DNA from 3 places in the Lentzea sp. NPDC020367 genome. Region 2 is predicted to be linked to each of the others. Evidence: riboswitches for the same ligand, from Rfam matches in the RefSeq annotation. Region 2 holds a riboswitch; each other region holds the start of a gene.
The links. Region 2 has a riboswitch for glycine ahead of gcvH (glycine cleavage system protein GcvH). Riboswitches for the same ligand answer to the same signal wherever they lie in the genome.
Positions count from the first base shown of each region.

Region 1: linked by a shared signal. The riboswitch ahead of gcvP (aminomethyl-transferring glycine dehydrogenase) and the one ahead of gcvH (glycine cleavage system protein GcvH) in region 2 are both predicted to bind glycine.
Region 3: linked by a shared signal. The riboswitch ahead of gcvT (glycine cleavage system aminomethyltransferase GcvT) and the one ahead of gcvH (glycine cleavage system protein GcvH) in region 2 are both predicted to bind glycine.

Region 1 is NZ_JBIRVV010000006.1:120,124-130,037, forward strand. Features, by position in the region: gene ACH413_RS25680 (CDP-alcohol phosphatidyltransferase family protein) at 1-65, shown strand, start outside; gene gcvH (glycine cleavage system protein GcvH) at 108-491, shown strand; gene garA (glycogen accumulation regulator GarA) at 605-1,054, shown strand; gene ACH413_RS25695 (MerR family transcriptional regulator) at 1,088-1,645, shown strand; gene ACH413_RS25700 (bifunctional nuclease family protein) at 1,769-2,242, shown strand; gene ACH413_RS25705 (MerR family transcriptional regulator) at 2,548-3,114, shown strand; gene ACH413_RS25710 (Clp protease N-terminal domain-containing protein) at 3,202-4,173, shown strand; glycine riboswitch at 4,230-4,325, shown strand; glycine riboswitch at 4,329-4,435, shown strand; gene gcvP (aminomethyl-transferring glycine dehydrogenase) at 4,484-7,375, shown strand; gene ACH413_RS25720 (hypothetical protein) at 7,421-7,603, opposite strand; gene ACH413_RS25725 (class I SAM-dependent methyltransferase) at 7,616-8,221, opposite strand; gene ACH413_RS25730 (maleylpyruvate isomerase family mycothiol-dependent enzyme) at 8,233-8,892, opposite strand; gene ACH413_RS25735 (DUF3224 domain-containing protein) at 8,895-9,272, opposite strand; gene ACH413_RS25740 (YafY family protein) at 9,322-9,914, shown strand, end outside.
Region 2 is NZ_JBIRVV010000019.1:92,779-102,692, reverse strand. Features, by position in the region: gene ACH413_RS42740 (AarF/UbiB family protein) at 1-1,869, shown strand, start outside; gene ACH413_RS42735 (hypothetical protein) at 1,882-2,286, opposite strand; gene ACH413_RS42730 (VTT domain-containing protein) at 2,357-3,007, shown strand; gene ACH413_RS42725 (TROVE domain-containing protein) at 3,498-5,087, shown strand; gene ACH413_RS42720 (helix-turn-helix domain-containing protein) at 5,164-5,517, shown strand; gene ACH413_RS42715 (hypothetical protein) at 5,522-6,115, shown strand; gene ACH413_RS42710 (hypothetical protein) at 6,155-6,784, shown strand; gene ACH413_RS42705 (L-serine ammonia-lyase) at 6,771-8,135, opposite strand; gene gcvH (glycine cleavage system protein GcvH) at 8,164-8,547, opposite strand; glycine riboswitch at 8,612-8,704, opposite strand; gene ald (alanine dehydrogenase) at 8,930-9,914, shown strand, end outside.
Region 3 is NZ_JBIRVV010000003.1:127,805-137,718, reverse strand. Features, by position in the region: gene ACH413_RS12955 (acetyl-CoA C-acetyltransferase) at 1-962, opposite strand, end outside; gene ACH413_RS12950 (GNAT family N-acetyltransferase) at 1,018-1,452, opposite strand; gene ACH413_RS12945 (acyl-CoA dehydrogenase family protein) at 1,559-2,695, shown strand; gene ACH413_RS12940 (CaiB/BaiF CoA-transferase family protein) at 2,692-3,816, shown strand; gene ACH413_RS12935 (hypothetical protein) at 4,153-4,332, shown strand; gene ACH413_RS12930 (transcriptional regulator) at 4,497-4,988, shown strand; gene ACH413_RS12925 (hypothetical protein) at 5,161-5,529, shown strand; gene ACH413_RS12920 (DUF3817 domain-containing protein) at 5,544-5,846, shown strand; glycine riboswitch at 5,892-5,982, shown strand; glycine riboswitch at 5,983-6,074, shown strand; gene gcvT (glycine cleavage system aminomethyltransferase GcvT) at 6,171-7,265, shown strand; gene glyA (serine hydroxymethyltransferase) at 7,279-8,544, shown strand; gene ACH413_RS12905 (hypothetical protein) at 8,711-9,388, opposite strand; gene ACH413_RS12900 (cyclopropane-fatty-acyl-phospholipid synthase family protein) at 9,543-9,914, shown strand, end outside.

The DNA of each region.
Region 1 (9,914 bases), on a different contig from region 2:
CGGCGCTGCTGTACGTCTACCAGTTCTTCCTGGCCCTGCGGGGCACACCTCGCACGGTCGCGTGAAAAGATCACCCCATACAGGTTCAGCACGAGGAGCGCAGTCAGTTGATTCCCGAGGAGCTTCGTTACACCGAGGAGCACGAGTGGATCGCCGCCAGCGGCGAGAACACAGTGCGCGTCGGCATCACCGACTACGCCCAGGAACAGCTCGGTGACGTCGTCTTCGTCCAGCTGCCCGAGGTCGGCCACACCGTGGCGGCCGGCGACACGTTCGGCGAGGTCGAGTCCACCAAGAGCGTGTCCGACCTCTACTCGCCGCTCGACGGCGAGGTCGTCGCCATCAACGACGCGTTGGTCCAGACGCCGGACTCCGTCAACACCGATCCGTACGGCGAGGGCTGGATGGTCGAGATCAGGCTGAACGACCCCGAGGCGCTGGAAGGCCTGCTGGACGCGGAGGCGTACAAGGCCTTGGTGGAGAAGGAGTGACGTCGATCTTTCGCCGGATCTTCGGCCGGAAGGGGAGCCGCGCTGAAGGCGGTGACCCCAACGCGATAGGTTTTACCGGAAGTGACGGATCCAGCAGCAGGAGGAGAGCTCAGGTGAGCACGAACGACGGCCCAGGCGTTCCGCCGGAGCAGTCCCCGGAGCGGACCTCCGTCTTCCGGGCGGACTTCCTCCAGGAGATGGAAGGCACCCCCGCCCCGGAGCCGGCTGTTGCCGGTGTTGACGCCCTTCCCGCCGGTTCCGCGCTGCTCGTGGTGAAGCGCGGCCCGAACGCCGGTTCCCGGTTCTTGCTGGACCGTGACACGACGAGTGCGGGGCGCCACCCCGACAGCGACATCTTCCTGGACGACGTGACGGTTTCGCGCCGGCACGCCGAGTTCCGCCGGGAGAGCGGTGAGTTCGTCGTCATCGACGTGGGCAGCCTCAACGGCACCTACGTCAACCGTGAGCCGGTCGACCAGGCCGTCCTCGCGAACGGCGACGAGGTTCAGATCGGCAAGTTCCGTCTCGTCTTCCTGACGGGTCCTGGCTCCGCGGGAGCCTGACGCGTGACGGCCGGGCGGCCACAACGCGGGGTCTTGAGCATCGGAGCTGTGCTCGCACAGCTTCGTCCCGAGTTCCCCGACGTCACCATCTCCAAGATCCGCTTCCTGGAAGCGGAGGGGTTGGTCCGCCCGGCACGCACCGCCTCCGGCTACCGCCAGTTCGCCGTGGCGGACGTCGAGAGGTTGCGGTTCGTGCTGTCCGCACAACGGGACAGGTACCTGCCGCTCAAAGTGATCCGCGAGCAGCTCGACTCCGTCCCCGAGGACGCCACGTCGCTGTCGCGGATCGATCTGCTGTCCCAGACCGGTTTCACCGCCGAGCAACTGTCCCAGCTGGAACGCGACGGTCTGCTGCGCCCCGGCCCCGGCGGCCGGTTCACCACCGAGGACATCACCGCGCTCCGCACGATCCGGACGATGACCGGGCTCGGCGTCGAGCGCGAACACCTGCGCGCGGTTCGCGCGGCAGCGGACCACGAGGTGGTCGTGCTGAAGTCCTTCTCAGATCCCGAGACGGTTCGGGAATTGGCTGACCTGTTCACCTCGTTGCACACGTTGTTGGTGAGAGCGGGCTTGCGGCAATCATCTTGATCACTTTCTGCCCGCAACAATTGAGCACACGGCCCGCTTGGCGGGTAGCGTCGAACGCATACGCCGGGGGATGCTCGGAGCGAACCGGGTACTCCCCAACGAGTCAGAGGGAGGCGAGACCCGATGAGTGAGATGCGCGTCGTGGGCGTCCGGGTGGAGCTGCCCCAGAACCAGCCGATCCTCCTGCTCCGTGAAACCGAGGGTGAGCGGTACCTGCCGATCTGGATCGGCTCCGTGGAGGCCACGGCGATCGCACTCGAACAACAGGGTGTCCGTCCTGCCCGTCCGCTCACGCACGACCTCCTCAAGGACGTCATCGGAGCACTGGGACGCAACCTCGAGCAGGTGCGGATCACCGACCTGCAGGAGGGCACCTTCTTCGCCGAGCTCGTGTTCGACGGCGACGTGCGGGTGTCCGCGCGGCCGTCCGACTCGGTGGCGCTGGCGTTGCGCGTCGGCGTGCCCATCCACGCCGAGGAGTCCGTCCTGGCCGAGGCGGGCCTCATCATCCCGGACGAGCAGGAGGACGAGGTGGAGAAGTTCCGCGAGTTCCTCGACTCCGTGTCCCCTGAAGACTTCAGAGGCGCGGACACCTGAGTTTTCAAGGGTGTCGCACTCCGTCTCGTATGGACCGTGAGTCAGTTCGTTTGGATGTCCCTCGATCGGACTACTTACGGTCGTTTTAATCGCTAAACGATCACTAAACGTCACCTGAACGTCCCGTTTCGGGTGACGGCATGACTCTCCACTTGAGGTTGAGGGTCGCCTCTCCCCGCGCGTCGCGTTGACCTGCCCTCGGACCGGTCCTACCGTCGAACTCGAGTGGACGTCGCTGGTTCGCGCGAGCTGACGTAGCGGCTTGACGGTCATGAGTTTCGTGGCCGTTCCGAGGGGAGGCAGGCGTGGTCGAGGAAGCGCCCTTGAGGGCCGAATCCGGGCTGCAGGGTGAACTGTTCCCGGACTCCTCGCTGCCGGACGAGCTCGTCGGTTACCGAGGACCCGCGGCGTGTCAGATCGCGGGGATCACGTACCGGCAGCTCGACTACTGGGCAAGGACCGGGCTGGTCGCGCCGACGATAAGGATGGCGCACGGCTCCGGGAGCCAGAGGCTGTACTCCTTCAAGGACATCCTGGTGCTCAAGGTCGTGAAGCGGCTGCTGGACACCGGTGTCTCCCTGCAGAACATCAGGGTCGCGGTCGACCACCTGCGGCGCCGCGGCGTGCAGGACCTGGCGCGCATCACGCTGTTCTCCGACGGCACCACCGTCTACGAGTGCACCTCGCCGGAAGAGGTCGTCGATCTGCTGCAGGGCGGTCAGGGCGTGTTCGGCATCGCGGTCAGCGGTGCGATGCGCGAGATCTCCGGCACGATCCACGAGTTCCCGGCCGAACGTGCGGACGGCGTCGAGATCGCCCCGATGACCGAGGACGAGCTGACCCGCCGGCGTCGCGAGCGCGCCACCGGCTGACCGGTTTGGGAAACGTGGCCGACTGGCGCCGTGGGATGGCCGGTCGGCGGCAGCGACCAGACCGCATCGGTCCCTAGCGTTCCCCGCATGACGATCACCCCCTCCTACCAGGTCGTGAAGGTGCTGGAAGCGGCGGCGCAGCGCGCGCTTCGGCTGGAGTTCGGCTTCCTCGGCACCGAGAACCTGCTGATCTCGCTGATCGACACCATCGGACCCGGCCGCAAGCTCGGCGTGAAGTCGCTGCGGGCCCAGGCGATGGCGCGGGGGGCCGAGCACTGGGCCGACGACGACGGTGGCGTCGTTCCCGAGGCTCATCCGGACGTCACGGCGTTGCTGAACGTCGCCTGCGACCGCCTGGTCATCGAGACCGTGCCGCCCGTCAGCCGTGCGCTGGAGGAGTGTCTGCTCGCGGCGGCCGCCCGGGCCGGCGACGGCGTGCTGACCACGACCCACCTCTCCCTCGCGTTGCTGGAGCAGGGTTCCGGACGTGCCGCCGACCTGTTCGTGCTGCGCGGAGTGGACGTCGACGCGATGGCCGCCGCTGTGCGGGCGGATGCCGCGCGAACCCACGCGGAGGTCGAGGAAGCGCCCGCCGTGCGGTTGCTGCGCAAGGCGGGAGCGTTGGAGGGTGAGTCCGGCGGCGGGTACGTGCGCTGGCTGGTGCGGTGGGTCGCGCGCGGCCAGGGGCTGGGCGGGCCGGTGCTGACCGTCGTGCGCAACGAGGCCGGACGGCTGGCCGTGGCCGCGAGGCGAGAAGTGTCGTCTCGCGACCTGGTGGAGGCGGTGCTGGCGGTCGACCGCCAGTTGACGGTGGCAGGCAGGAGGCTGAAGCCGGAGTTCGAGTCGGGCGGGGCGGCGGCGTTGCGCGAGGCGGGGATCGACCTGGCCGCGTTGCCCGTCAGCGGCGGCAAGGTGGAGCGTGCGATGGAACGGGCGAAGCTCGTCGCCGCCCGGCGCGGAGACGCGGTCGTGGGCACCGCGCACCTGCTCGTGGCGCTGCGCGACGACCCGGCGGACCCCGTTGCGGAGGTGCTCGCCGGTCTTGGCACTGAGATGTAGGTCGCGTCCCTGGGGACTAGCGGGGCTGCCTGCGGGTATTCTTCTCGGGTAGTCGCTGAACTCAGGCGGGAGAGACCGGGTTTCGAGCCCGGCGCCGAAGGAGCAAGTCCCTCCCCGGGAACCTCTCAGGCATCCAGGACCGCCGAGCGAGACGCCTCTGGAAAGTGGATCACCAGGATTTTTCTGGGGATCCCGCCGACGGTGAAAGCCCATCCTTACCGGTGGGTGAACCTCTCAGGCGCCCTTCGGGGTACGGACAGAGCGGGGAGGGCACCAGGACACGTGTGCCCGCAGCCCCCGGAGGCGTTTGATGACGCAGGACCGCATTCCGCTCGCAGCTCTCGAGCACGGCACCCCGTTCGCCGACCGCCACGTCGGTCCGCGCCCCGCCGAACTCGCGCGCATCCTCGACGTCATCGGCGTCGGGTCGCTCGAGGAGCTGGCGCAGCACGCGGTGCCTTCGTCGATCCACGAGCGCGATCTCGTGCTGGACCTGCCCGACCCGGCCACCGAGACCGAGGCGCTGGCCGAACTGCGTGAGCTCGCCTCGCGGAACCGCCCGATGACGCAGATGATCGGCCTCGGCTACTACGACACCGTGACGCCGGGCGTGATCCTGCGCAACGTGCTCGAGTCGCCCGCCTGGTACACCGCGTACACGCCGTACCAGCCGGAGATCTCGCAGGGCCGTCTCGAGGCGCTGCTGAACTTCCAGACCATGGTCGGCGACCTGACCGGCCTGCCGACCGCGAACGCGTCCATGCTGGACGAGTCGACCGCCGCCGCCGAGGCGATGACGCTGGTGCGCCGCGCGGGCAAGTCCAAGTCGAACAAGTTCGTCATCGACGCCGACACGCTGCCGCAGACGCTGGCCGTCATCGAGACGCGCGCCGAGCCGCTGGGCATCGAGATCGTCGTCGCCGACCTGTCGCAGGGCATCGAGGGCCTGGGCCTCGGCGGCGACTTCTACGGCGTACTGCTGTCCTACCCCGGCGCCTCCGGTGTCGTGCGCGACCAGGCCGCGTTGATCGAGGAGATCCACGCCGCCGGTGCGCAGGCCGTCGTCGTCGCCGACCTGCTGGCGCTGACGCTGCTGCGCGCGCCGGGCGAGATCGGCGCGGACGTCGTCGTCGGCACCACGCAGCGCTTCGGCGTGCCCATCGGCTTCGGTGGCCCGCACGCCGGCTACATGGCCGTCCGGTCCGGCCTGGAGCGTCAGCTGCCCGGCCGTCTGGTCGGTGTCTCCGTCGACTCCGACGGCTCGCTGGCCTACCGCCTCGCGCTGCAGACGCGTGAGCAGCACATCCGCCGTGAGAAGGCCACGTCGAACATCTGCACCGCGCAGGTTCTTCTGGCCGTGATCGCGTCCATGTACGCCGTCTACCACGGTCCCGAGGGCCTGCGGTCGATCGCGACCCGCGTGCACCGCCTGGCCACCGTGCTCGCCACGGGCCTGTGCGAGGCCGGTCTCGACGTCGTGCACGGCGAGTTCTTCGACACCGTCCAGGTCCGCGTCGAGGGCCAGGCCGCCGCTGTCGTCGAGAAGGCGCGTGAGGCCGGCATCAACCTCCGCAAGGTCGACGACGACGTCGTGGCAATCGCTTGCGACGAGAAGACCACGCGCGCGCACATCGTCGCCGTGTGGAACGCCTTCGGTGTCACCGGGTCCGATGTGGACGCGATCGACGCCGACACCGCCGACGGCATCCCGGGCGACCTGCGCCGCACCTCGGACTACCTGACGCACCCGGTCTTCCACGCGCACCGCTCCGAGACCGCGCTGCTGCGCTACCTGCGCGCGCTGTCCGACAAGGACGTCGCGCTGGACCGCAGCATGATCCCGCTGGGCTCGTGCACGATGAAGCTGAACGCCACCGCGGAGATGGAGTCCATCACGTGGCCGGAGTTCTCGACGCTGCACCCGTTCGCGCCCGCCGAGGACGCCGCCGGTCTGCTGAAGATCGTGTCCGACCTGGAGGAGTGGCTCGCCGAGGTCACCGGCTACGACGCGGTGTCGTTGCAGCCCAACGCCGGTTCGCAGGGTGAGTTCGCCGGTCTGCTGGCGATCCGCGCCTACCACCGCGCCAACGGCAACGCCGACCGCGACGTCTGCCTGATCCCGTCGTCCGCGCACGGCACCAACGCCGCGTCCGCCGTCATGGCCGGCATGCGCGTCGTCGTCGTGAAGTGCGACGACAAGGGCAACATCGACATGGGCCACCTGCGTTCGACGGTCGCCGAGCACGCCGACGACCTCGCCGCGATCATGATCACCTACCCGTCGACCCACGGCGTGTACGAGGACACCGTCCGCGAGGTCTGCGGCCTGGTCCACGACGCGGGCGGCCAGGTGTACGTCGACGGCGCGAACCTCAACGCGTTGATCGGCCTGGCCCGCTACGGCAAGTTCGGCTCGGACGTCTCGCACCTGAACCTGCACAAGACGTTCTGCATCCCGCACGGCGGCGGTGGCCCCGGCGTCGGCCCGATCGGCGTGAAGTCCCACCTCGCCCCGTTCCTGCCGAACCACCCACTGCAGCCGACCGCGGGACCGGCCACCGGTGTCGGCCCGATCTCCGGCGCCCCGTGGGGTTCCGCGTCGATCCTGCCGATCTCGTGGGCGTACGTGCGCATGATGGGCGGCGACGGCCTGCGCCGCGCCACCCTGACCGCCGTGGCGGCCGCCAACTACGTCGCACGGCGCCTGGACGAGCACTACCCGGTCCTCTACACCGGCGAGGGCGGCTTCGTGGCCCACGAGTGCATCCTCGACCTGCGCCCGATCACCAAGGCCACCGGCGTGACGGTGGACGACGTGGCCAAGCGTCTCGCCGACTACGGCCTGCACGCCCCGACCATGTCGTTCCCGGTCGCCGGCACCCTGATGGTCGAGCCGACCGAGTCCGAGGACCTGGCCGAGATCGACAGGTTCATCGACGCCATGATCGCCATCAAGCACGAGATCGACCGCGTCGGCGCCGGCGACTGGCCCGTCGAGGACAACCCGCTGCGCAACGCCCCGCACACCGCGGCCTGCGTGACCGTCGGCGAGTGGAACCACCCGTACACCCGCGAGGAGGCCGTGTACCCGGCCGGTACCGGTGCTCCGAAGATCTGGCCGCCCGTCCGCCGCATCGACGGCGCGAAGGGCGACCGCAACCTGGTCTGCTCCTGCCCGCCGCTCGAGGCGTACAGCAGCTGATCTAGGGCTGGTGAAACGGGCGCACTCGGGGGTGCGCCCGTTTTTCTACGCTCCGACCGGGCAGGCCTCGTCGCCGCAGTTCTCGTCGGCGCTGATGCCGGGCTTGTTCACGTCGTGCTCGAACGCGAAGTGGAAGCAGTCGGGATGCATCCGCTCGAACAGCTCGAAGTCTTCCCGTTCCAGCTCGACCGTCTCGCCACACCGCTGACACGTCTGTTCTTCTGACACGCGCAAATGGTCTCACCCGCGCCGTGCGAACAGGACCGCGCCGTCGTCGCCGAGCAACCACTGCGCCTCCACGGTGAACCCGGCCTCCCGCAGCCATTCCGCCACCCGCTCGGGCTTGCGCAGATGAACGTGCACGCGCATCGGATGCCCGCCGTAGCCCTGCGTCTTGAGCCGCGTCTCGTCGCCGACGTGGAAACCCACCTGCAGCAACCCGTCCGGCCGCAACGCGTCCCGGAAGTGCCCGAACACCACGGGCACGAGCTCGTCGGGAACGTGGATCAGCGACCACCAGGCGATGATCCCGCCGACCTGCTCGCCGAGCGGTTCGGTCATCGACCCCACCTCGAACCGCAGCCCGGGGTGGGTGCGCCTGGCCAGTTCGATCATCGCGGGGGAGAGGTCGATCCCGAACGCGTCGACGCCGAGGCCGTGCAGGAGCGCCGTGATGGTGCCGGGCCCGCAGCCGACGTCCGCGACCGGCCCGCGCACCTCCTCCGCGAACAACCGCAGCGCCGCCCGCAGGTGCGGGAGGCCGTCCAGGAGGTGGTGCGTCTGCTCGGCATAGCTGACCGAGACCGTGTCGTAGGAGTCGCGGGTGTCCGCCAGCCAGTCGCTCACGCCGAGGGAAGTTACTCCTCGAACGGCTCCGGCCGGTGCCGCCCGAACAACGCCAGCGCGGCGATCCACACGTCCGGATCGCCGTCCCAGTCCAGAGCTTTGATCTGGTCGGCCGACCGCCGCCCGCCGATGGCCCGCATCAGCTCGAACGACGTGGTCCGCAACGTCCCGGCCGGCTCGCCGTGCCCGAGCACGCGGTCCCCGTGCTCCAGCGTGATCCGCAACGCCGGCACGTCGTTCTCCCGCATCCGCTGGTCGAGCTGCTGCAACGGCCGCACCAGCGCCGACCGCACCTCCACGCCGTCCCGATCGCCAGGAACCCCCAGTGCCGCACGGAGATCGTGCTCGTGCGCGATCACCTCGGACACCAGGATCGGCCCCATCGGCGTGTCGAACAACGGCTGCGCCAGCGCGAGGTTCGCCTCCCACTCGGCGAAGGCGTCCTCCAGCGAGTTGTCCTGGCGGTCGCGGACCTGCCGTTCACCCCACTCGCCCGACTCGACACCGTCGAACCGGCGGTCCACGAAGTCGCGCAGACCGCCGGCGAGGTGCGCCACCACGTCCTTGACCGACCAGCCGGGCGTCGCCGCCACGGGCGTCTGCGGATCACGTCCCTCGACCAGTGAGGTGATCCGGGCCTTGGCCGCGTCGTAGATGGGGGCGTTGGTCATGCTCAGACCTCGTACTCCAGGGTGTAGGTGCCGCTGCCATCCTCCGCCCAGTCCACCGTCACCGCACCTCGCGCGTTCAGGTACTTCCCGGTGCCGTCGACGATCTCGATGACGCCCTCCACAGAGGACCGGTACGCGCCGACGTGCCGCAGCACCAGCGTGCCCTCGTCCGCCACGATCTCCTCCAGCGCGGTCGTCCACGCCACGTCGTCGCCGTAGTACATGAGGTACCGGCAGCTGCCGACGCCGCTGACGTCGCCTGCGTAGCCGAACTGGACGTGCGCCTCGGTCAGCTTGCGTCCCTCGACCTCCTTGTAGGACCGGCCGTCCCAGGTCTTCTCGTCCCAGCTCTTCACTTCGATGGTTCCGGTTGCCTTCATGGGGACCACTCTGCTGGCTATTCCTGACAGATCGTGTCAGGTTTGGTGAATGAAATCCGGCAGGCTCCTCCAGGTCCTCCTGCTCCTGCAGTCCAGGGGCCGGATGACGGCCGACGAGCTGGCGTCCGAACTGGAGGTCTCGCCGCGCACGATCTACCGCGACGTCGAGGCCCTGTCGGCCGCCGGCATCCCGGTCTACGCCGACCGCGGCCCGGCCGGCGGCTACCAGCTGGTCGACGGCTACCGCACCCGGCTGACCGGCCTGACCACCGACGAGGCGCAGTCGCTGTTCCTCGCCGGGCTCCCCGGACCCGCCGAAGCGCTGGGGCTGAAGGAGTTCGCGGCCGCCGCCCAGCTCAAGCTCCTCGCCGCGCTGCCGACCGAGCTGCGCGACAAGGCCGACCAGATCCGCCAGCGGTTCCACCTCGACACCCCGACGTGGTTCCGCGGCGACGAACCCACCGAGCACCTCGCCACGATCGCCGACGCCGTGTGGGAGCAACGCCGCGTGCGGATGACCTACCTGCGTTGGGGCAACCAGACCGTCGAACGCGAGGTCGACCCGTACGGGCTCGTGCTGAAGGCGGGCACCTGGTACTTCGTCGGCAGCGGCCGCACCTACCGCGTCTCGCGCGTGCTGTC
Region 2 (9,914 bases):
GATTTCCTCGTCTACACGATCGGCTTCCCGGTCACGTTCCTGCTGCTGGTCCTGGGCATGTCCCTGGCCGCGCGGCGCATCCTCGGCCTGCGCATCGGCCTGATCCGCACGGCGCTGGCGTGCCTGCTCTCGATCTCGATCGCGTCGAGCGCCTTCGGTGAGACCAGCGCGGAGCCGTCCGCGGGGCTGGTGACGCTCCAGCTGGGACTGTCGATCCTCGCGGTGATCGGCGTGCTGGCGTTCGCGGAGATCATCGTGCCGACCGGCTCGATCCCGCCGCCCACCGAGTGGTGGGGCATGGCGCGGCGCCGGATCGCGCGGACCCGGCGGTACTCGCGGATCACCAAGATCGCGTTCCGGCACGGCCTGGGGCCCTACCTGCGCGGCCGCGAGCGGACCTCCACCGGGCTCGCGCGGTCGCTGCGGCTCGCGTTGCAAGACGCGGGCGTGACGTTCGTGAAGCTCGGACAGGTGCTGTCGACGCGCGCGGACCTGTTGCCGCAGGACTTCGTCGACGAGCTGAGCCTGCTGCAGGACAAGGTGCCGGCGGCGAAGTGGGAGCAGGTCAGGGCCGTGCTCGACGCCGAGGTCGGGCTCGACGCGTTCCAGGAGGTCGATCCAGAACCCCTGGCCGCGGCCTCGATCGCGCAGGTGCACCGAGCCGTGTTGAAGTCCGGCGCCGAGGTGGTCGTGAAGGTGCAACGGCCGGACGTCCGGGCAACGGCCGAGGGCGATCTGGACATCGTCGCCCGCCTCGCCGAGACGCTGCAGCGCACGCGGTGGGGTGCCGCGCTGGGCGTCCGCGACCTGGCGGCGGGGTTCGCGGCGGCGTTGCGCGAGGAGCTCGACTTCAAGATCGAGGCACGCAACATCACGGCCGTGACGGCGGCGTCGGACTCGTCCGTGGGACTGCCTCATGTCCACCTGTCGACGTCCAGGGTGCTCGTCATGGACCGGCTCGACGGGGTGCCGTTGCGCGGCGCCTCGGAGGACGTGGGGCTCGCACGAACGCTGCTGCGGTTCGTGCTGCGTCAGGTGATGCTGGACGGCGTCTTCCACGCCGACCCGCACCCCGGCAACGTGCTGCTGCTGGCCGACGGACGCCTCGGCCTGCTCGACTTCGGCTCGGTCGGGCGGATCGACTCCGCGCTGCGCTCGGCGTTGCAACGGCTGCTGCTCGCCATCGACCGCAGCGACCCGGCGAGCCTCACGGACGCGTTGCTGGAGCTGACCTCACGACCGGAGGACATCGACGAGCAACGGCTGGAGCGCGCGCTCGGCCAGTTCATGGCCCGGCACCTCGGCGCGGGCATGCGGCCGGACGTGGAGATGTTCGGCGACCTGTTCCTGATCGTGTCGCGGTTCGGGCTGAGCATCCCGCCGGAGATCGCGGCGGTGTTCCGGGCCCTGGCGACGCTGGAGGGTACGCTGGCGGTGCTCGCGCCGGGCTTCAACATCGTCGTGGAGTCGCGGTCGTTCGCCGCGGAGCAGATCTCCGAACGGCTCACGCCGGAGTCGGTGAAGCGGACCATGACCGAGGAACTGCAGGCCGTGCTGCCGATGTTGCGCCGGTTGCCGCGGCGGATCGACCGGATCACCGGGGCGATGGAGCAGGGCCGGCTGAGCATGTCGATGAGGCTGTTCGCGGACGAACGCGACCGGTCGTTCATCACCAGCCTGTTGCACCAGGTCATGCTGACCGTGCTGGGCGCGACCGCCGGTGTGATGGCGGTGCTGCTGCTCGGCTCGGCCGGCGGGCCCGAGGTCTCGGCGGGCATCGGGCTGTACCAGGTGTTCGGCTACAACCTGCTGATCATCAGCGTGCTGCTGGGTTTGCGCGTGGTCGTGACGGTGTTCAGACCCCGTTGATCCTGTGGGTTCCTAGAACTGCCTGCGGTAGACCGAAACGTCGTCGCGCCACACGCCGAACTGGTCGGGTGCGGACTGGACGATCGTCATCTCGTTGAGGTGGCCGAGGATCCGCCACGAGCGCGCAACCGCTTGCGCGCCTGCGTAGGCGATCGTGCAGAACCGCCTGGGCTCCACCACCGTGCGCACGCGGTCGACCTTGCCGACGCTCATCGGCGTGTCGTGCCACAGGTCCAATGTGTACCCGGTGCGGATGGGGTCACCGGACCCCAGCACGCCCTCGATGCTCACGATCAGCCGGTCGCCCTCCAGCCTCAGGTCGTGGTGGCCGCTCCGGGGAGGATTGCCGCCGGTGTACGCGGAGCGTGCCGGGTCGAGCACCCAGTGCCCCAGAAAAGGCACGAGATCGTCACTCATGTGTGTCCCTTCGCGGAACCTGCGCCACTGGCGGATTGTCCGGCGGATCGACGTGGGCGACCATCACCCGATGAGTTATGAGACGGGCGTTCGGTGGAAGTGGATACCGGCCGTCGTGCTCGGCTTCGTCCTGCTGAGCTGGATCGTGTTCGAGGCACTGGACCTCATCGACTTCGAAGGGGTCGTGTCGTGGGTGCGCGGCATCGACCCGGTGTGGGCGGCGGCGGCGATCTTCGCCCTGCTCGTCGTGGACGTGCTGCTGCCCGTGCCGTCCACTCCGCTCATCGTGCTGGCGGGAACGGCACTCGGCCTGCCCTTCGGACTGGCACTCGCGATCATCGGATCCCTGGGTTCCTCTGCCGCAGGGTACGCCCTGGGGCGGTTCGCGGGCCCGTGGCTGGTGCGCCGGGTGGTCACCATCGAGGAGCTGACCGAGATGCGGCGATGGGGCCGTCAGTTCGGTCCCTGGTTCTTCGGAGTGGCACGCGGCATTCCGATGATGGCGGAGACCGTGTCGGTGTCCGCGGGGGTGTCCAGGGTGTCGTTCCGCCAGTTCATGTCGTTCACCCTCATCGGCACCATCCCCATTTGCGCCGCCTACGTGTTCGCGGGGTCGAAGGCCGACACGGTCGAGCAGATCGTGATGATCAGCGCCGTCGGGTTCCTGCTGACGGTCGGCCTCTTCTACCTGCTGCGCCGGCTCGTGAAGGCGGCGCCTTAGGAAAACCCTTTGCGCGGCGTGGTTGTATGAGTGTGCGCCCGGTGCGCAGCGGAGGGTTACTTCTGGTGATTCTCAGGTTCGACCCCTGAAGCCGGTTTCGGCCGGTCTTCGCCCACCTCGGTGGGCACGTCACCCCCCGCGATTTGATCTCGGGCGTCCACCAACTTCACATCGGCCGGAATTAAATCACTGGCGCGGCGTGGTTACATAAATGAGCACCCGGTGCGAAAGTCCACGGTTACTTCATTCGAGATGAAAACCCGACCGTGGGCGCGTTTGATCTCGGGAGCGCACAACTTCACACGTGTCCGGTGCGAAGCAGAGGGTTACTTCCACTGTTAATGGGCGGGTTGCGGGTTCGAGTCCCGCCAGACGGGAAACCGGCTGTAGCTCAACTGGCAGAGCAGCAACGTACCTTCCGCGACTTTGATCTCGGACACGTGTGGGGTTTGTGGGCTCCCCTTTGTTTTTTCCGAGGGGGAAAGAGCCGATGGCGAAGTTCAACATCTTCCGCGCACGTCCGGCGGGCACCAGCCCGGTCGCCACGGCGCCGGAACCGACCGGTCGCACCTACGAGGGTGGCGACGGCTACGCCCGTGACACGAAGTCCGAGCTGTTCCTGCTCGCCGTGTCGAACATGGGCGGCGAGGACACCTTCTACGAGTCCGGTGGTCAGCGCGACAACCGCTTCGCCCAGCTCGTCCACGAGGCGGCGCTGTCGGATCCCGAGTGGACCGCGCGCCTGCTCACGTGGCTGCGCAGCGAGGCGAACATGCGCACGGCGTCGCTCGTGGGCGCGGCCGAGTTCGTGCTGGCACGGCTCGTGTCCGAGTCCAGCGCGGGCGTCACCAACCGCGCCGTCGTGGACTCCGTGCTGCAGCGCGCCGACGAGCCGGGCGAACTCCTGGCCTACTGGACCAGCACGAACGGCCGGCGCGTGCCGAAGCCGATCAAGCGCGGCATCGCCGACGCCGTCGGGCGCCTCTACAACGAGCGCGCGGTCCTCAAGTGGGACAGCGACGCCCGTGGGTTCCGGATGGCCGACGTGCTGAACCTCGCCCACCCCTCGGCCGGCGCTCCGTGGCAGGGCGCGCTCTTCCAGTACGTGCTGGACCGCCGCCGTTCCGCGGAGGCGGACGTTCCCGCCGAGCTGCGCGTGATCGCGGCACGGCGTGAGCTGATGGCGTGGCCGGTCGAGCAGCGCCGTTCGCTGTTCCAGCGCCCTGACGCGGTCGACGTGCTGCGCCAGGCGGGGATGACGTGGGAGTCCGTGGCCGGTTGGCTGCAGGGACCGCTGACCCGTGAGGTGTGGGAAGCACTGGCGCCGTCGATGGGCTACATGGCTCTGCTTCGGAACCTGCGCAACTTCGACGAGGCCGGCATGTCCGACGAGGCAGCGGCGGCCGTCGCGGCACGTCTGGCCGATCCCGGCCAGGTCGCGCGCTCGCGGCAGTTCCCGTTCCGCTTCCTGTCCGCGTACGAGGCGGCGCCGAGCCTGCGCTGGGGCCACGCCCTGGACCAGGCACTGCAGGCGTCGCTGTCGAACCTGCCCGCCCTGGCGGGCCGGTCGCTGATCCTGATCGACACCTCGGCGTCGATGACGGGCGGCACGATCTCGGCTCGGTCGAAGGTCACCCCGGCCAAGGCCGCGGCGGTCTTCGGCGTCGCACTGGGCGCTAAGGGCGAGCAGGTCGACGTCGTCGGGTTCGCGGACGGCACGTTCCGGCACGACATCGCGCGGGGCGCTTCGGTGATCCGCGAGGTCGACCGGTTCCTCAAGCGGATCGGCGAGGTCGGGCACGGCACCGACATCGTCGGGTCGCTGAAGCGCACCTACAAGGGGCACGACCGCGTGTTCGTCATCTCGGACATGCAGACGATGTCCGGGCACTACGGGCAGGGCGCCTCGGACGTCGTGCCGCGGCACGTGCCGATCTACGGGTTCAACCTCGGCGGGTACCGGAACGCCGCGTACGCCACCGGCAAGGCCAACCGCCACGAATTCGGCGGCCTGACGGACGCGACCTTCCGCATGGTGCCGCTGCTCGAAGCAGGTCAGAACGCCACCTGGCCGTTCTGAGGTGTGAGGGCTCTCCTGACGCGGAGAGCTCTCACACTTACTTTCAGTTAGCGTTTTGACCAGGTATGATGCTGCTATGGACTACAACGTGTTCGCGAAAGCGTGCCCGTCGCGTCCCACGCTGGAGCACATCACCGGCAGGTGGGGCAGCCTGACGCTGACCGCGCTCGCCGACGGGCAACTGCGGTTCAACGAACTGCGCCGCCGCGTCGACGGGGTCAGCGAGAAGATGCTGTCGCAGACGTTGCAGGCACTGGAGCGCGACGGCCTCGTGCACCGGGAAGCCCAGAACACGAACCCGCCGCGCGTCGACTACAGCCTCACGCCGCTGGGCCGCGACACGGCCGAGCGGCTGCTGTCGTTGATCCACCTCCTCGAGGGCCGCATGCCCGAGGTGCTGGCCGCGCAGGCCGTGTACGACGCCCGCTGAGCACGTGAAGGGCTGCGGACTCTGCTGGACCTCGGCCGAGCTCGAGCTGCTCGACGGCGATCCCGCGCTGGTGCCCGACACCGTCGTGTGGCAGTTCGCCTGGGAGGTCGAGGACCACTTCGAGCCGGACGAGTACGAGCTCGCCTGGCGACGGCTCGCTCCCAGGGTGCTCGATCTGCTGGAACGGGACCCGGACAGCCGGCTCACCCAGGGTCTGACGTGGGCCAACCTGCCCGCCTGGCCGGAAGCCGAACGCATCGCGCTGCGCTCGAGACTCACCGAGATCATCGTCCGCGCGTCGGACAGCGCTGACCTGGACGAACTGGTCCAGGCCGCCGCGCAGATGGACGAGGACCTGACGCCGTGGCTGCCCGTCGTCGACGGTCTCCCGGACGCCGCCGTCGCGGAGCTCGCTCACAAGTGGTCGTACGACTTCCTGAGCGGCGGCGACCCGTGCGACGGGGGCTGGTTGCGCTGGGACGAACCGGCTGCGCCGATCCGGAGCTGGCTGCTCACCCCAGCGCTGCGCGACCGTCTGTCCGGAATGGACAACGAGGTCGCGCAGTACGCGGTGATGCAGATCGACGCGCTTGCCTGACGCTCTATTTCGCTTGCCGCAGCTGCTTAGGCTGAGTGCGTGAAGTGTTGTGGACGCGTCCTGACCGAGGCAGATCTGACGCTGCTCGACGGGGATCCCGAACTGGTTTCGGACGACCTCCTGCTGAACTTCGTCTGGCACCCTCCCGGCTGCTTCGACGAGGACGAGTACGAGGCCGCCTGGCGGCGGCTCGCGTACCGGGTGGTCCAGGTGATGGAGGACGATCCGCACGCCTCGCTCGCCGAGGGACTGGCGTTGGCGAGACCCTTCACCTGGCCGGAGAACGAGCGGGCGGCCCTGCGCGCGCAGCTGACCGGCGCCATCCGGCGTGCTGCCGGGGACGACGAGCGCTGGCCCGCGCTGGACGCGTTGTTCCAGACCGCCGCGCTTCTGGACGAGAGCCTGACCCCGTGGCTGCGCCTGGTCGACACGTTCCCCGACGAGGTGGTCGTGCACCTCGTCAGGGAGTGGACGTCCGCCGTTCAGTGCACCACCAAGGGCGACTACGGCAGCCTGCTCGTCTGGCAGAACCCCACGCCCGGTGAGGAGATGCGGGAGTGGCTGTTCCGCCCCGCCCTGCGCGACCGTCTGTCCGGAGTGGACAGCGAGGCCGCGCAGGACGCGTTCCTGCACGTCGACTGGTTCGCGGAGGAGTTCAGCACTCGATGACGTTCACGGCGAGTCCGCCGCGAGCCGTCTCCTTGTACTTCACCGACATGTCCTTGCCGGTGTCCCGCATAGTCTTGATGACCTTGTCCAACGACACGAAGTGCGAACCGTCACCGCGCAAAGCCATGCGCACAGCCGTGATGGCCTTGATGGACGCGACGGCGTTGCGTTCGATGCACGGAATCTGCACCAGACCGCCGATCGGGTCGCACGTCAGGCCGAGGTTGTGCTCCATGGCGATCTCGGCGGCGTTCTCGACCTGCTCGGGGGTGCCGCCGAGCACCTCGGCGAGGCCACCGGCGGCCATCGAGCAGGCCGAGCCGACCTCGCCCTGGCAGCCGACCTCGGCGCCGGAGATCGACGCGTTCTCCTTGAACAGCACCCCGATCGCGCCTGCCGTCAGCAGGAACCGGACCACGCCGTCGTCGGAGGCTCCCGGCACGAACTTCGTGTAGTAGTGCAGGACCGCCGGGACGATGCCGGCCGCGCCGTTGGTCGGCGCGGTGACCACACGGCCGCCTGCCGCGTTCTCCTCGTTGACGGCCAGCGCGAAGAGGGTCACCCAGTCCATGACCCGCAACGGGTCGGTGACGAAGTGCTCCTTCTCCAGCGTCTTGCGCATCTCGGCGGCACGGCGGCGGACCTTCAGGCCGCCGGGCAGGACGCCGTGCTCGTTGCAGCCGCGTTCGACGCACTCCTGCATGACGTGCCAGATGTGCAGAAGTCCTTGGCGGACCTCGGCTTCGGTGCGCCACGACAGCTCGTTGGCCATCATGATCTCGCTGATCGACAGGCCGGTCTCGCGGCACCGCGCGAGGAGCTCGTCGCCGGTCAGGAACGGGTGGGCCAACGGCGTCGAGTCCGGCTTGATCCGGTCGGTGCCCGATGCGTTCTCGTCGACGACGAACCCGCCGCCGATCGAGTAGTAGACGGCGTGCTCGACCGACTTGCCGTCCGCGAACGCCTCGAAGCTCATCCCGTTGGGGTGCAACGGGAGTGACTTGCGGCGGTGCATGACGAGGTCGCGGTCGTGCACGAAGTCGATCTCGTGCGCGCCGCCGAGCTTGAGCCGTTTGCTGGAGACGATCTCCTCGACGCGGTGGGCCGCGGCCGTGGGGTCGACTTCTTCCGGATGATTGCCTTCCAGGCCCAGGAACACGGCCTTGGGGCTGCCGTGGCCGTGGCCGGTCGCACCGAGCGAGCCGAACAGCTCGACGTGCACGCGGTCCACTTCGGACACGCTCGCGCCGAGCTTCTCGACGAACATCGCGGCCGCGCGCATCGGTCCGACCGTGTGTGAACTGGACGGTCCGATGCCGACGGAGAACAGGTCGAAAACGCTGATCGCCACTGATCAGTCCCTCGTGGTGGTGGAGCGGTCAGTCAGACTTGGTGAGTTCGGCGTACTTGGCCGCCGTGAGGAGGTTCTCGGCCGACTCGACGCGGACCTTGAACAACCAGCCGGCGCCGTACGGGTCGCTGTTCACGATCGCCGGGTCGTCCACGACAGCGCTGTTGACCTCGATCACCTCACCGGTGACGGGCGAGAACAGGTCGCTGACGGACTTGGTGGACTCCAGCTCGCCGCAGACCGCGTTGGTGACGACCTTGGCACCGACCTCTGGCAACTGGACGAAGACGATGTCGCCGAGCGCGTCAGCGGCGTACTCGGTGATTCCGCAGGTCAGCGGGTCCTGAGTGCCCGGCGTCCAGTCGACCCACTCGTGCTCGGCGGTGTAGAGCAGGTTCTCGGGGAACTCCACGGCGACGACTCCTCTGGCTGTGACGGGTCAGGAAACTTGCGCCCCCTCCGCCGTGCAGAGTTGCCTACCCCGAGCGGTCTTGCTGCCTGAGAGTGTGCGGGAGCTTGCCCCTTCGGCGCCCCGACCGGTTCGTCGAGGTCTCTCCCACTCGGGTTCTGACGCTTGCGCGCCGCGGCCGGTGTTCAGTTCTCGGCGCGAACGCTATGTGCGGCCCCCGCCGAGTGTCAACGCGGGACGGTCGAGCGGAACGCGAACGAGGCTCAGGTCGCTCTGTCCTAGATGAACAACCAGAGGGTTACCGGATAGTGCGATCCGCACAGTGACATGACCTTCCGACTGGCCCACATTATGAGATGTCGGCCCACCGAACGGAGGAGTCATCGTGCGGATCGCAGTTCCTCGCGAGATCAAGAACCACGAGTACCGCGTCGCTCTCACGCCTGCCGGTGCGCACGAACTGACCAGTCGCGGCCACGACGTGTACGTCGAGCAGGGCGCCGGTCTCGGTTCCGCGATCACCGACGAGGAGTACCTCGCCGCGGGCGCCAAGATCCTCCCGACCGCCGACGACGTGTGGGCGGAAGGTGACCTGGTTCTCAAGGTCAAGGAGCCGATCGCCGAGGAGTACCCCCGTCTCCGCGCCGGCCAGACCCTCTTCACGTACCTGCACCTCGCCGCCGACAAGCCGCTGACCGAGGCGCTGCTGGCGTCCGGCACCACGGCCATCGCCTACGAGACCGTGCAGCTCCCGAACCGCTCGCTGCCGCTGCTCGCCCCGATGTCCGAGGTCGCGGGCCGGCTGGCCCCGCAGGTCGGTGCGTTCGCGCTGATGAAGCCCTCCGGCGGCCGTGGCGTGCTGCCCGGCGGCGTCCCCGGTGTCGCCCCGGCCCGCGTGGTCGTCATCGGCGGTGGCGTGGCCGGCGTCAACGCCGCCACCATCGCCGTCGGCATGGGCGCGGACGTGCAGATCCTCGACACCAACGTCGACCGCCTGCGCCAGATCGACGCCCAGTTCCAGGGCCGCCTGCGCACGCTCGCCTCGAACTCGTTCGCCATCGAGCAGGCCGTCCGCGAGGCCGACCTGGTCATCGGCGCCGTGCTCGTCCCCGGTGCCGCTGCCCCGAAGCTCGTGTCGAACGCGCTCGTCGCCGACATGAAGCCGGGTTCGGTGCTCGTCGACATCGCCATCGACCAGGGCGGTTGCTTCGAGGACTCCCGCGCCACCACGCACGCCGACCCGACCTACGAGGTCCACAACTCGGTGTTCTACTGCGTGGCGAACATGCCGGGCGCCGTCCCGCGCACCTCGACCTACGCGCTGACCAACGTGACGCTGCCGTACGCGGTCGCGCTGGCCGACAAGGGCT
Region 3 (9,914 bases), on a different contig from region 2:
AACAGGTCGATGTCCTCGACCGAGAGCCCGGCCTTGTCCAGCGCCTTGCGCGCGGACGGTGCCGGCCCGGTGAGCATGATCGTCGGCTCGGTGCCCACGACGGCGACGGAGACGATCCGGGCGCGCGGGGTCAGGCCGAGGGCCTTGCCGGTCGCCGCGGAGCCGATCAGCATCGCCGCGGCGCCGTCGACGATCTGCGACGAGTTGCCCGGCGTGTGCACGTGGCTGATGCGCTCGACGGTGGGGTAGCGGTCGATCGCGACGGTGTCGTAGCCGAGGTCGCCGTGGAACTGGAAGCTGGGCTTGAGCCGCCCGAGCGACTCCACTGTGGACTCGGGACGGATCGTCTCGTCCTCCTTGAGCACCACCGTGCCGTTCTGGTCGACGACCGGCACCACGGACCGCTCGAACCGGCCGTCCTTCTGCGCCTCGAACGCGCGGGCGTGCGACCGGGCGGCCCACGCGTCGACGTCCGTGCGGGAGAAGCCCTCCAGCGTCGCGATCAGGTCGGCCGACACGCCCTGCGGCACGAACGACAGGTCGAAGTTCGTCGCGGGGTCGATCGCCCACGCGCCGCCGTCGGAGCCCATCGGCACGCGCGACATCGACTCGACGCCGCCCGCCACCACCAGGTCCTCGAACCCGGACGCGACCTTGGCCGCGGCGAGGTTCACCGACTCGAGGCCCGAGGCGCAGAACCGGTTGAGCTGCACCCCGGCCGGACGCTGGTCCCAGCCGGCGGCCAGCACGGCGGTGCGGGCGATGTCGCCGCCCTGCTCACCGAGGGGAGACACCACGCCGAACACGACGTCGTCCACCGCGGAGGTGTCGAGAGAGTTGCGTTCGGACAGCGCGCGCAGCACACCAGCGGCCAGATCGACGGGCTTCACGCTGTGCAGCGACCCGCGCTTCCCCTTGCCGCGCGGCGTGCGCACCGCGTCGAAGATCAAGGCTTCGCTCATGACACCACGCTAGGCCCGCGCGTTGGAGCTGGCCATGACCGTGAAGGGTGACCGATTAGCTCACCCGGAACTCCATGTGCTCCGGTTCTTCGGTGTCGACGAAGCCCAGGCGTTCGTAGAGGCGGCGAGCAGGCAGGTTGTGGTCGTACACCTGCAGTCGCACGATCTTCCAGCCCTCCTCGGCTGCCCACTTCTGCACCGTCCTGACCAGCGCCTCGCCCACGCCACGGCCTCGGTGGGAGTCGCGGACCCACATCGAGTAGAGGTAGAGCCCCTCCGGCTTCGCGGTGGCGGCGACCAGGGCGACGGGACGGCCGTCGAGCGCCACGAGCTTCAGGCCCTCGGCCGCGCGGTCACGCCACTCGTTCTCGGTGTACGCCTGCTCGCGCGCCAGGGTGGAGCCGAACTCCTCGGGGTCGCTGGCCAGCGCCTCCAGACGGGTGTCACGCCAGAGCTCCCACTCGTCCGGCATGACCTGGTGGATCTGCATACGAGGCAGTCTGGACGACCGGGGTGGGAATTTCGCTCAGTTTTTCGGGTCCGCGCAGGCGCGGCGGTCATGGCGTGGATCACCGCCCGGTGGTTTCGTGGACCGCATGGCAGAGCGTCGATCGCGGTGGATGGACAGCGACCTGGACCAGTTGCGCCAGCTCGCCCGCACGTTCATGGAGAAGGAGGTCGTGCCGCACCAGGAACGCTTCGCCGAGCAGAAGCAGGTCGACCGCGACCTGTGGCGCAAGGCCGGTGAGCTCGGGCTGCTGTGCCTCAGCATCCCCGAGGAGTACGGCGGCGGTGGCGGCACGTTCGCCCATGAGGCCGTGTTGCTGGAAGAGCAGGCACGGGCCGGTGACAGCTCGTGGGGCAACAGCGTGCACAGCGGCATCGTGGCGCACTACCTCAACTCCTACGGCTCCGAGGAGCAGAAGCAGCGCTGGCTGCCCAAGCTCGCGTCCGGTGAGTACGTCGGCGCGATCGCGATGACCGAACCCGGTGCGGGCTCCGACCTCCAGGGCATCCGGACGAAGGCCATCAGGGACGGCGACGAGTACGTCATCAACGGCTCGAAGACGTTCATCACCAACGGCCTGCAGGCCGACCTGGTCATCGTCGTCGCCAAGACCGACCCGGCCCAGGGCGCGCAGGGCATCTCGCTGCTCGTCGTGGAGAACGACATCCGGCGCGGCCGCGTGCTCGACAAGGTCGGCATGAAGGGCCAGGACACCGCCGAGCTGTTCTTCGACGACGTCCGCGTGCCCGCGACCAACCTCCTCGGTGAGCAGGAGGGCCTCGGGTTCATCCAGCTGATGCACCAGTTGCCGCAGGAACGCCTGATCATCGGCGTCTGCTGCATCGCGGGCATCGAGGCCGCCGTGGACGTCACGCTGAAGTACGTGAAGGACCGCAAGGCGTTCGGCAAGGAGCTGATCAAGTTCCAGAACACCCGGTTCAAGCTCGCCGAGTGCGCCACCGAGGCGGCCGTGACCAGGGCGTTCATCGACGAGTGCATCGAGAAGCACCTGAAGGGCGAACTGGACGTGCCGACCGCGGCGATGGCGAAGTGGTGGGCCAGCGACCGGTTGAGCAAGGTCGTCGACGAGTGCGTGCAGCTGTTCGGCGGCTACGGCTACATGAACGAGTACCCGATCGCACGCGCCTGGTCCGACGCACGCGTGCAGCGGATCTACGGCGGGACGAACGAGATCATGAAGGAAATCATCGCGAGGTCCTTGTGACCGGCCCTCTCGCAGGGCTGCGCGTCATCGAGCTCGCCGGCCTCGCGCCCGCGCCGTTCGGTGCGATGGTGCTGGCGGACCTCGGTGCCGACGTGATCCAGGTGCACAAGCCGGGGAGCGTGCAGACGATCCCCGGCGACTTCCTCGGCCGCAACCGGCGCTCGATCGCCGTCGACACGCGCAAGCCGGAGGGTGCCGAACTGGTTCTCGGACTGGTCGAGCGCTCGGACGTGCTGATCGAGGGCTTCCGGCCGGGCGTGACCGAACGGCTGGGCATCGGCCCCGCGCAGTGCCTGGCCCGCAACCCGCGCCTTGTATATGGACGCATGACCGGCTGGGGCCAGGACGGGCCGCTCGCCGACCGCGCCGGCCACGACATCAACTACATCGCCGTCGCGGGTGCGCTGGAGCCGCTGGGACGGGCAGGAGGGCCGCCGTCGTTCCCCATCAACCTCCTGGGCGACTTCGGCGGGGGAGGGCTGCTGCTGGCTCTGGGCGTGCTCGCCGCACTGTATGAACGGGAGCGCTCCGGACGCGGCCAGGTCGTGGACACCGCGATGGTCGACGGGGCGGCGCTGCTGACGACGTTCCTGCACGGGATGCGGTCCGCGGGCATGTGGTCGGGCGGGCGTGGCGAGAACATGCTCGACGGTGGAGTGCCGTTCTACGACGTCTACGAGGCCGCCGACGGGCGGTACGTGGCCATCGGCGCGCTGGAGGAGAAGTTCTACGCCGACCTGGTGCGCGTGCTGGGCCTGGAGGACGCGCCCTCGCGCAACGATCCGGCGAACTGGCCTGAGCTGCGGGAGCGCATCGCGGCGGCGGTGAAGACCCGGCCGCGGGACGAGTGGGCTGACCTGGCGCGGGACACGGACGCGTGCCTGGCTCCGGTGCTGACTCCTGCCGAGGCGGCGCATCACCCGTACAACGCAGCCCGCGACACTTTCGTGGACGTGTCGGGCTCGCCGCACCCGGCTCCGGCGCCCCGGTTCGACCGCACTCCCGCGGCGGTTCCCACGGCTCCTGTTTCGCCCGGAACGAACACCGGGGAAGTGCTTGCCGACATGGGTGTGGCGGCCGATCGAATTATGGAACTGCGGCGGTCTGGAGTAATTGGATAATGCTCGGACGCGCATTAATAGCGCCACGAAGGCGTGACGGTGCGTGATGGGGTGAGTTCGGCATCCGGGTGAGCCCCGGTGCAACAGTCTCTCTTCCAAGCTGTGGGATGCGAGGGAGTCCGTGTTCACCTCGTGCCCAGGACATCGGCGCTGTTGAGGCCCCTCTTTAGCCGCCATTCGGGTGACATTGGCCGTCACGCAGGCGTGCGTCCCAGGTAGATCCTGGGACGAGTTGGGCGTGGTCGTTGTTCATCGCAAGGGTGAATGAGGGACCATGACGGGTGACACGGGCGGTCCGCCGCCTGACCGGTGAACCACACGGACGGAGAGGTACCTGTGAACCTCAAGAAGGTGCTAGTGCTGGCGGGCGTCGCGCTGGTGCTGTTCCTCCTGATCACCCAGCCCGAGCAGTCCGCCTCGGCGGTGCAGCAGGTTCTCGGCTGGCTGCGTCAGGGCGCGGAGTCGATCATCACCTTCATCAGGAGCCTCTTCGGCACGGCCACCCCGCTCAGCTAGTGACGTTGGGTGATCTTCGGCCGTCTGCGTTGAGCCGGATGGGTGGAATGAGGCCAATCACGCACTGGTAACGGGTGTTCTGGGGATTCAGGGTCTGGCGATTGTCAGACCTACCGAATACCTTCCGCTGCAATGGCCGATCCCCGACCGACGAGGAGGCACATATGGTCGAGGACTCCGGGGTCCACGAGCTGTTGCAGCAGTGGGCGGCTGAACGGTCTGATGACGCAGAGATGCAGGAGGTGAACCGGATCAAGAACGCGTGGCTCGCGGAGGCTCCCCCCTCGGCGCCAGGCATCCCCGTGCAGCGGGGAGGCAGGAGTGGGTCGCGTGGCTTGGTCAAGGTCGACTCGGCGGATCCGGCCTACGTGGCCGCGATGCGCAAGCGGGCGCCGGAGGCACCCGAGGCACTGCTCGCCGCCGCGGCGAGCTACTGGCAGCTGGTGGGCGACGTCGCCGAGGCCGAGCAGTGGTGGGACGCGGGCATCAGCCCGTTGGACCAGCGCGCGCTCGACTACCGCGCGGCCGGCCTGTCTCCTGCCGATCTCGGGAGGCGCCTGGGACCGATGACGGTTCTCCAGCACCTTCGTCGTGGCTCCGCCGCGGCCTGGTGCGTTGCTCGTCTGCAGAGGCAGCGCCGGGACGGCGTGGCGTAGTGGACCGGGCTGTCGGAGGCGGCAGCCCTGTATCCATTCGTTGAACGGGCACGCGCGCTCGTGCGGGGCGCGCTCGCCAACGTTCGTTCGCCGTTTTTCCGCTGAGGGCCGAGGCCCTCACACCCCACGGGGCGGTCTCCTTCCGGAGACCCACCCAAGTAGTGTGGAGGTCGTGCGCGGCCTCCTTACTCCCCAACGTGTGCTGATCGCGTTCGCCTGTCTGGCGGCGCTGGTCGCCTGTTGCGGACTCGCCTGGTGGCAGTGGCAGCGCTTCGAGTCCGCCAGCGGCACGTTCCAGAACCTCGGGTACGTGCTCCAGTGGCCGCTCTTCGGCCTCTTCCCTCTCTTCATGGTGTGGCGGTTCCGTCGGCTGGCACGTCAGCGCCGTGACGAGGATCCGGTTGCGCCTGCTCTGGAGCCGATGGCTACCGTTGTCGCCGTCAAACCCGCGCCTGTCGAGCAGTTCGACGACGAAGAAGACGCGGAGCTCGCGGCCTACAACCGCATGCTCGCGAACCTCAACGCGCGGGACGGTCGTTGAGCGAAGGCGGGCAGATGAAGGGTGCGTTGACCCGGTTCAGGGTCATGGCTTACGTGGTCGGAGTCTTCCTGCTGCTCCTGGTCGTGGCCATGGTGCTCAAGTACGCCGCGGACATGGGCGGCGCGATGAAGGTCGTCGGCCCGATCCACGGCTTCCTCTACGCCATCTACCTGGTGATTTCCGTCGACCTGGCGCTGAAGCTGCGCTGGTCGATCAAGGGCACCCTGCTGGTGCTGCTCGCCGGCACGGTCCCGTTCCTGTCCTTCTGGGCGGAGCGCAAGGTGGTCGAGAAGACGGCGCAGGGCGTGCCGCTGTGACGTTTGGCCTGCTAGCGTCTGGGGCTACCAACTGAACACGGCCGTCGATGTCGCGCGGAAGAGACCCCTCCAGCAGGGGCGCCGAAGGAGCAATCCCTCCCCGGAATCTCTCAGGCACAGGTACCGCGCGACGAAGGCAACTCTGGAAAGCAGGCTGCTCGGCAGCCTCGCCCACGGTGCAAGCCACTTCGGTGGTGAAGCTCTCAGGCTCATGACAGAGGGGGAGGCTCGCTCTAGTGAGGAGTCTCCGATGGATCGTGTCATTCTTCTGATGCCTCAGCCGGCCGCGTCCGGCTCTTCGGCGCACCCTGGAGGAGCGTTCTGATGTCCCGCCTCACGCCTCTGAACGCCGAGCACGAGCAGCTCGGCGCGATGTTCACCGACTTCGCGGGCTGGCGGATGCCGCTGCGCTACTCGTCCGAACTCGCCGAGCACCACGCCGTGCGCACCACCGCTGGCCTGTTCGACCTCACGCACATGGGTGAGATCGTCCTGACCGGACCGCAGGCGGGCGAGGCCCTCGACTACGCGCTGGTCGGGCACATCTCCGCGCTGGCCGTCGGCAAGGCCCGCTACACGATGATCACCCAGGCCGACGGCGGCGTGCTCGACGACCTGATCGTGTACCGCCTGGGCGACCAGGAGTTCATGGTCGTCGCGAACGCCTCCAACGCCGCCGTCGTGGCTGAGGCCCTGGTCGAGCGCGCAGCCGGGTTCGACACCGTCGTCACCGACAAGTCGACCGACTACGCGTTGATCGCGATCCAGGGCCCGAAGTCCGTTGAGATCCTCTCCGGCCTGACCGAGACGGACCTGGCGTCAGTCAAGTACTACGCCTCGTACCCTTCCACCGTGGCCGGAGTCGACGCGTTGCTCGCGCGCACGGGTTACACGGGCGAGGAGGGCTTCGAGCTCTTCGTCGCACCCGCCGACGCGCCGGCCGTCTGGGCCGCGCTGCTGTCCGCGGGCGAGGCGCACGAGCTCAAGCCGTGCGGTCTCGGCTGCCGCGACACGTTGCGCCTCGAAGCCGGAATGCCCTTGTACGGCAACGAGCTCACGACGTCGCTGACGCCGTACAACGCGAACCTGGGCCGTGTCGTGAAGCTCGACAAGCCCGGCGACTTCGTGGGCCGCGACGCGCTGGCCAAGGTCGCCGAGTCCGGGGTGGACTCGGTCCTGGTCGGACTGAAGACGCCCGAACGCCGTGCCCCGCGCCACGGTTACGCGGTGCTCAACGGCGACGAGGTCGTGGGCGAGGTGACGTCGGGCGCGCTGTCCCCGACCCTCGGCTACTCCGTCGCCATGGCCTACGTGTCACGGGCCAGTGCCGAGCCCGGCACCCCACTGCTGGTCGACGTCCGCGGCAAGAAGCAGCCGGTCGAGGTCGTCGCACTTCCGTTCTACAAGCGCGCCAAGTAGGGAGATTCTCCAGATGTCCGACCAGTTCAACGCTTCCCTCGCGGAGTACGACCCCGAGGTCGCCGAAGCCGTTGCGGCCGAGTTGGCGCGCCAGCAGGGCACTCTCGAGATGATCGCCTCGGAGAACTTCACGCCCGTGTCGGTGTTGCAGGCCCAGGGCTCCGTCCTCACGAACAAGTACGCCGAGGGGTACCCCGGCCGCCGCTACTACGGCGGCTGCGAGCACGTGGACGTCGTCGAGCGGCTCGCCATCGAGCGCATCAAGTCGCTCTTCGGCGCGGGCTTCGCGAACGTCCAGCCGCACTCGGGCGCGCAGGCCAACGCGGCCGCGATGTTCGCGCTGCTCCAGCCCGGCGACACGATCCTGGGCCTGGACCTCGCGCACGGCGGCCACCTGACGCACGGCATGCGCATCAACTTCTCCGGCAAGCTCTACAACGTCGTGCCGTACCACGTCGCGGACTCCGACGGCCGCGTCGACATGGCCGAGGTCGAGCGCCTGGCGACCGAGCACCGCCCGAAGCTGATCGTGGCCGGCTGGTCCGCCTACCCGCGCCAGCTGGACTTCGCCGAGTTCCGCCGCATCGCGGACTCGGTCGAGGCCTACCTGATGGTCGACATGGCGCACTTCGCCGGCCTCGTCGCCGCCGACCTGCACCCGTCGCCCGTGCCGCACGCGCACGTCACGACGACCACGACGCACAAGACCCTCGGCGGTCCCCGTGGTGGCGTGATCCTGTCGAACGACGCCGACATCGCGAAGAAGATCAACTCGGCGGTGTTCCCCGGCCAGCAGGGCGGTCCGCTGGAGCACGTCATCGCGGCGAAGGCCGTGGCGTTCAAGCACGCCGCCTCGCCGGAGTTCGCCGACCGTCAGCGTCGCACGCTGGAGGGTTCGCGGATCCTGGCCGAGCGTCTGTCGCAGGCGGACGTCGCCGCGGCCGGCGTGAAGGTGCTGACCGGGGGCACCGACGTGCACCTGGTCCTCGTCGACCTGGTCAACTCCGAGCTCGACGGCAAGCAGGCCGAGGACGTGCTGCACCAGATCGGCATCACGGTCAACCGCAACGCCGTTCCGAACGACCCGCGTCCGCCGATGGTGACGTCCGGTCTGCGGATCGGTACGCCCGCGCTGGCCACCCGCGGGTTCGGCGAGGTGGACTTCACCGAGGTCGCCGACGTGATCGCGGAGGCACTGAAGCCGGGCGCGGCGATCGACGAACTGCGTGCGCGCGTCGAGGTGCTGGCGGCGAAGCACCCGCTGTACTCCACGCTCTGAGCTGAGAAACCGAAGGGGCGCCACCGGAGATCCGGTGGCGCCCCTTCGGCTTTCGTGACCCTGGAGCGAAACGACGGGAACCCCGGCCCCTTCCCCAGGGCCGGGGTTTCACCGTGTCAGGGTGATGTGTGTCTCAGATGGACCGTCCTAACGGGATGCTGTGGGGTTACGCAGCCGGAGCCGTCACACCAGGCGGGAGGCACTCGACGTTGCGCTTGCCGTTGGGCTGGATCACGAACCACGTGCCGCCGATGCCCTGGCCGGCCCACTTGCCCGGCGCCGGGTCCTTCGAGTACGTGTAGAGACCCCAGCCGTCGATGGCGACCTGCTTCTTGCCGTCAGCGCGGGTGATCAGCGAGACCAGCTTGGAGTCGACGCCTTCCAGCTGCGGGATCGTGTCCGCGAACAGCGGCGGCCACGTCACGGCGCACTGGTCGTTGCAGTTGGACTTGCCTTCCGGCTTCGGGACGTCCTTGTCGAAGCGGTAAAGGGTGCGGCCGTCGCCGTCCTGGACGACCTGACCCATCTTGTCCACGCTCTTGCCGACCAGCCTCAACGTGCTGACGGGGGCTGCTGCGGGGGGCTGTGCAGCCGGGGGCTGCGCGGCCGGAACTTCCGGGGCCTGCTGCTGAACTGGGGCTTCGGGGGCCTGCGCGGGCTCCTGGAGTACCGGGGGCTGACCCACGTCGCCGTAGTCACCGAGGACGCCCAGATCGGTTTCGGTTTGTGCCACCGGCTTGGAGTTCGTGCCACTGCCAGTGGCGCTCCAGACACCCAGACCCAGCACAACTGCCAGTCCCGCGGCGAGCCCGATGGCAATGCGGTTACGTCGGATCACACTCATGTCCTCCTCGTCCATCCGTTCGCTCTATCGAGGCCATACGGGCGGGGTTGCGTCTCGGTTCAGAAACGAACCGAACCTCGTCCTGTCTCGAACGTCGGGGGGAGTCAGGTCATGCAGGAGGTGCAGGGTGGTCGTCGCAGGTCAGCTGGCGGGAATGGCCGAACGGGTGCTGGGTGCGCCGTTGCCAATCGGATTTCGAGCCTGGGACGGAAGTGTGGCCGGGCCGCAGGACGGCACGGTGCTCGTGATCCGGTCCCGCGACGCGTTGCGGAGGCTCGTGTGGAGTCCGAACGAGCTGGGGCTCGCGCGCGCGTACGTGAGCGGGGAGCTCGATGTGGAGGGTGATCTCGCGACCGGTCTCTCGCAGATCTGGGGGCTCGTCCGGCGGGGAGTGACCCGGCGGCCGCGTCTTTCGGAGGTCGCGAAACTCGCATTGCAACTGAAAGTGCTGGGACGCAATCCGGATGCGCCGAAGGAGGAGGCACGGCTGCGGGGCGCGCTGCACACGAAGAGCCGTGACCGCGAT